One region of the Cyanobacterium stanieri LEGE 03274 genome, then DNA from elsewhere that is predicted to be linked to it. Evidence: predicted binding sites of a transcription regulator. Region 1 holds the regulator's gene; the other holds the start of a gene.
The links. The regulator NtcA, encoded in region 1, controls nitrogen genes in cyanobacteria. The targets are predictions, from matches to a motif close to TTTGTANCNNNNGNTACAAA.
Positions count from the first base shown of each region.

Region 2: the regulator NtcA is predicted to act here: its motif matches at 1,632-1,651, upstream of IQ215_RS06255 (ammonium transporter).

Region 1 is NZ_JADEWC010000041.1:12,703-15,920, reverse strand. It holds partial or broken gene IQ215_RS13430 (collagen-like protein) at 1-666, shown strand, start outside; gene IQ215_RS13425 (molybdenum cofactor guanylyltransferase) at 619-1,218, opposite strand; gene IQ215_RS13420 (DNA phosphorothioation-associated protein 4) at 1,233-1,691, shown strand; gene ntcA (global nitrogen regulator NtcA) at 1,699-2,376, opposite strand; gene IQ215_RS13410 (ABC transporter ATP-binding protein) at 2,621-3,218, opposite strand, start outside.
Region 2 is NZ_JADEWC010000010.1:47,353-50,570, reverse strand. It holds gene IQ215_RS06255 (ammonium transporter) at 15-1,475, opposite strand; gene IQ215_RS06250 (hypothetical protein) at 1,775-3,115, opposite strand.

The DNA of each region.
Region 1 (3,218 bases):
TTGTCTAAAAATATTTGGGAAAATCGCACGGGGGCAACTAATTTGTTTGCTGCTGGTTCTATTATTGCCGATCAGTATTTAGAATTGGTGGAAAGGGTAGAAAATTCTGTGGTCATGATTTGGAATGCCCCCCAACCTTTTGAGACTATGGGCGATCGCACCGTTACCCTAAATCTACAAGACGATCGCACCGTAGATATAAAATTTCCCGATGACATCTGGTTACAAACGAATATCATCCCTCGAAATCAAGTCACCGAAATATTTGTTTTCAACGCCATTAGGGCTAGTGATACCACCAAATTAGTCAGTAAAGGAGTATCAGGGTTAGGGTTAGGAGTGCAGATGGAAATAGTGGACGAGGCAAATTTATCGGACATAGTCAATACCAATTTTAAAATCAAATATAGTACCTCCCCATCCCGTAACCTGAGTTTGCGCCAAAGAAATGATTATACCCTCCGTTATGAAGGGGAAATTTCACCCCAATTTATTAACTATCAAAATAATCGTTTTATAATTAATATTGGAGAATTAAATATTGATCCTCGTCACCTAGAAGCCGATACTTCCATCGATATTCAATTAGAAATTACCCGTACTCTCAACGATAATCAATCAACTCAAATTATCTCCGAAAGAAGAATACTCGGTCCATTTCGCTAAATCTTCAGGGGTATTACAATTATATAAAACCCTCCTATCTTGAACCATCAGGGGGGTTACTTTTTCTCCTTTTAACCATCTTTGAAAAGATTTATTACCCCCATTCAGGGATTTTTGTAAAGATGATAAACAATCACGGCGATAAAAGCCCGATAAACACTCCCATCCTTTTTTGTGGGTTGGTAAAAGGGCAATAGTTTCTTCTGATACGGAGGGTAATAGTTTCAACCATGATTTAATCTCTTGAGTCTGAAGATAAATTAAATCGCAAGGTAATAATAAAACCCATGGGCTATGGATGAAGGATAAACCATGGGCGAAGGCAACTAAAGGGCCTTGGTAGGGGTGAGGTTCAATGATAAATTGAGTATCATTAGGCAGAAAAGATTGATATTGATGTTCGGGGGAGGTGAGGATAAATACTTCATTGCTTAATTCTCTGGCTATATGGTAGGTTTTGCTTAATAAGTATTCTCCTTCAATTTCTATCAAAGCCTTATCGAAGCCCATACGGGAGCTTTTTCCCCCAGCTAAAATCAATACGGAAATCATTAATTCACAAGAATATGGTTAGTAGAGTTAGAATTGACCAAAATAAGGCATCTTTAGTTCAAAGTTTAATTTTTAGTCATGATAACCCAGAGGGGGTGTTTGACACCTATGCTGATGTTATGGCTTTTGCGGCGGCCGTGGGTAAAAAATATGATTATCGTTTACCTTTAGAAACCATTGCCCAAGAACCTAATCCGATTAGTTATGATATTTTTATATCCCGTGGTTACGATTTATTGGTTGATGTTTTGACTATTATGACCATGGGTAATTTGGATTTTTTATCCGATGAGAATAGTTCCCAAGAGCGTAGAATCACTCTTTTTGAACAATACGCCAATGGTGGTTTGTCTTATTTACAAGAGCAGTTAACCGGGGCGATCGATTATCAGGAAAGACTTTTGTTACTGTTAGATAAGGAAAGACATACTCCTAAGGTTAGTCAGGAATTTGATTTAAGTCGTTTTTTGTAAGATTTCTCTAGGCAAATTGTTGACTGAGGGCAACGGGGTTATGGACGGTAATTTTTTTCTTGGTAATGGAAATCATACCATCTTGGCGGAGTTCCCCTAAAAGTCGGGTAACCGTTACACGGGTAGAACCGATGGCCTCGGCGATCGCCTGATGGGACAATTTAAGGTCAATGGTAATACCATTAAGACTAGGAATACCAAAATCACGACAAAGAATTAACAAAAAACTCACCAAACGAGAAGCCATATCACGGTGGGCAAGGGTTTCGATCATCATTTCCGTTTGTAAAATACGAGAAGATAACCCCTGTAACATAAGACGAGATAACTCAGGATTATCCTGTAAAGAGCGTTGAAAATGTTCAATGGGAGCGGATAATAATTCCACAGGGGTAAATGCTACAGCGTGGTAAAAGCGATCGCTCTTTTGCCCAGTAATCAAAGATAAAACCCCAAAAACACTATTTTCCCTCAAAAGAGCCACCGTAATTTCTTCCCCTGCCTCGTAAAGACGAGATAACTTAACCGCTCCTTTAACTAAAAAATATACCCTTTCCGCAGGATCTCCAGGAAAAAAAATTGTCTTTCCCCGTTCAAACTTCTCCATAACGGGGTTATACATTCCCCCCCCTATCTGACGAAATACTGAAGCTAGGGGCTGTTCTTGAGTAGGAATTGGTTGCATAGACAGTAGTTAATATTTAATAATTGATCGTGCAGATGACGCTTTTTTTCGAGAAAATTTAAGTGTAAACTAGATAACTATTTTATCAAAAAATTAGGTTTAAAACCCCATAATAAATGACAGATTTGATATTTGTTATTAAAAATAGTAAAATCACCCTCGATTGGGGATAGCAAGTAGTTCTCGGTATGAGAGATGGGGGGTAGGGGAGATGGGGGAAATAATAGTTTAATTATTCATTTGATTACTGGTGCCAGTTTATTTCTAGTGGTGGTTTAACAGTAAAATCGGAGGGGGCAACGGACTCTATTTTTCCTGCCTCAATGCGCCAACAATAATCGGCAATGGAAATTAAATCACTAGCATCATGGGTAACAATTAATAATGTCCAATGTTGTTTTAATTTTGCCAAAAGATTAACTAATTGATCGCGCATTAACCAATCCAATCCCGCTGTAGGTTCATCAAGAAGTAAAATATTGGGTTGTCGTATGAGTTGCACCGCAAGGGATAAACGTCTTTGTTGTCCACCACTAAGGGCATGGGGAGGAGTTTCATAACTAATATTTTCTAAACCTACTTCGGTGAGGGCTTCTTTTACTTTGATGGCGCTTAATTCGGGATGTCCGAGGCGTAATTCTTCTAAGATATTTGAGCCACAAAAATGCCTTTCGGGAAATTGAAAGACTAATCCGCTAAGTTGCTGTAATTCTATGGAGGTTATTTCTTCCCCTTGCCAAATAATTTTACCGCTGGTGTTTTCGGCTAATCCGGCTAAGATTTCGAGGAGGGTAGTTTTTCCTGAACCACTTTTACCGACTATTAGCCCTAGTTTTTGAGGT
Region 2 (3,218 bases), on a different contig from region 1:
ATCAATCAAAAACTTTAAATTTCGTTCACATCTTCAGAAAAACCATTATAAGCCTCCATACCATGTTCGCCAATATCTAAGCCAAAATATTCTTCCTCCTCAGAGACTCTCAAACCTAACAAAGCCTTAAGAATTGACCAAACAATAAAACTATATACCACCATAAACACCCCTACCACAAAAATTCCCAGTAGTTGAGTGCCTAATAAAGATATATTCCCCGTAGTAAATAAGCCCCTAATTTCTGGATCTCCTGAGACTATTGGACTAGCAAATAAACCCACAGCAATAGTACCCCAAATACCGTTGACCAAGTGAACGGAAATAGCTCCCACGGGGTCATCAATTTTGACATTATCTAAATAATATACCGAGACTACAACCAACGCTCCACCGACAATGCCAATAATCATGGCGTCACCGTAACTCACAAAGGCACAACTTGCGGTAATAGCCACTAAACCCGATAAAACACCGTTGATAATTAAAGATAAATCAGGTTTTCCTGCCAATACCCAACTAATGATGGTGGCGGAAATAGCCCCTGATGCGGCGGCTAAGTTGGTGGTAAGGGCAATATAACTAATATTTTGGGATAACTCGAAGGTTGAACCTGCATTGAAACCAAACCATCCTATCCAAAGGATAAAACAACCTAGGGTGGCTAAACTTAAGTTATGGCCAGGTAAGGGCATGATTCCCCCTGATGGTTTATATTTTCCATTCCTTGCACCTAATAAAATAGAACCAACTAAAGCGCTCCAACCCCCTACGGAGTGGACTACGGTAGAACCTGCAAAGTCTTTGAATCCTAACTGGGCTAACCATCCATTTCCCCATACCCAGTGTCCGACGAGGGGATAGGCGATCGCCACCAGGAAAACACTAAACAAAATAAAATCAATAAATTTAATTCTTTCCGCCACTGCACCAGAAACAATAGTAGCCGCTGTACCAGCAAAAGCCACTTGAAATAAAAATTTAGCGGCCAAGGGGATATTTATCGAACCTAAGGAGCTATAAACCCCAATATATTCACCGTTAATGGCGGGGCTATTATCCATCCCCGCAAGGAAAAAACCACTAAACCCAAAAAAGTTTGTTCCATCTCCAAACATGAGGGCAAAACCCACAGCCCAATAAGCCACCGTAGAAATGGCAAATACGATTAAGTTTTTGGAGAGCATATTAACAGCATTCTTGCGCCGACATAAACCAGTTTCTAACATGGCGAAACCAGCATTCATAAAAATGACCAAAATTGAAGCGAATACCACCCAAAAGGTATCTAAACCGACTTTTAATTCTTTACTCGCATCGGTTAATTCTGCGAGGGTATCTTGAGCGCCTACGGAGCTAACACAGGAGAGCAGTAAAAATACACTTAATATTATACATCCTTGCCAACTGGGGGAAAAATTTATTTGTTGTGCGATTCTCTTTATTCTTTTTTTTGTTGTCTTCAGTTTAACCATTCTATTTTAATATCTCAAATAACCTAGATATTTTATGCTTGGAAGCGATTCATTATAGCATCATTGATTACAAAATATATGATTAATTTTCTTTTTTAGTTTAATTTAATCTTCTTGTTATTTTTCAAGATCATTTTTCTGGGATGACCTTATTTTTTTGAATCTATAAATATAAAAAAGATAAGTATGATTAGAGCATTAGATAATTATTTTTTTTAATAATCATTGATTAAAAGTCAGTTTACTAAGGAATGAGATTAATTAATTACGTAAGTATTTATGGATGATTGTTTTTTTATTTAGTTATATTTAACGATTAATTTTTGTTGTGGATTATAAACTTCTAGGGGCATTTTATATTTAAAACTTAAATAGCGGTAATTTTGCTCTACCTGATTAATATGATTAATTAAAATTTCTGTTTCACTATTATTAGTATTGGCTGATTGTTGGGTAATTCGAGCAATATTCATCAAATAATCGGTGGTTAAGGTAACTTTAATTAAATTATTTTCCACCTGATAATCACAGATTTTAGAACTACCCTGACATATTCTGGCTAATTCTTCCCTGGCATTTTGTCGATTAATGGCTTGTTTTAATTCTTCTTGGGCTTGGGGTAATTTTTGATTAACGGTTTGTCTTATCCTTTCGAGGGGTTGTTGTTTAAATGTGCCATCGGGAAATTGAGTGATTAGGTTATTGACTTCTTGCCAATGGTTGACGGCATTTGTCCATTGATTATTTTTTTCGGCGTTTTCTGCTTGAATAATTTTGTTTTGTATTTGCCCGTAAAGATTTTCGGCGATTTCTTCTTGTCTAATGGTTGCTCTTATTTGACTTAAATTTTGATTATATTTTTCTAAGAGATTTTCTTTATCTGTTTGCGCACTGGTGAGGGGGGGAATTTCCCTGATTTTATCTATTGCCTCTAACCAATTATTTTCGATATTTTTTAGTTGTGTTAACGATGAAGTTTCATTCTTTAATTGATCGTTTTCTTGGGCTAATTGTTGGGCTTCTGATAATAGTTGATTGGCTTTTTTTTCTTGTTCAATGCTATTTTCTAGGCTACTTAATATATTATTATATTCAGCTATTTTATTATCAATCCATGGTTGTAAAAATTGATTTTCTACGGATTGTATAAGGGCGATCGCCTCTAACCAAAAACTTTCTATTCTTTGCCATTCATCCGTTGATAAAGGTAGTTGATTACTCATACTTTGAGCATTTTCTACCAATGTTAAAGCCTCTAATATTTTATCTAAATCATCAATGGTAATTTGATTTTCGGTAATTAAATTTTGTGCTTGTTCATGATAATCTGACCAAGAAGGAATATTATTTAATTGTAAATTGATAGCGATTAAATTTAATTGTAGTTCTGTTAAATCCGTACTGTCCATTTCTGGATTAATGATCGATAAATAATCCTCAACATTTTCTTGAGATTGAGGAATTAAGGTACATTCTCCTAGCACACAGGGACGAGTAAAATAATATGCTAATGCTCCACTAATGGTGAAAAGTATTCCAATGATTAAAGAAATAATACCTACGGAAAAGTTTTTGGATTTATATTTTTGATTGTCATTATCTGATTCAAAAGTTATGTTTTTATCTGAGAGATTATCCATAATATAATATGTTAATAATAATTAATTGTATAGTTATTCTGTTATTTGTTCTATTCAAATTAGAATAATATTAAGTCAGAGTATTTTGTGTAAAAAAAGAATA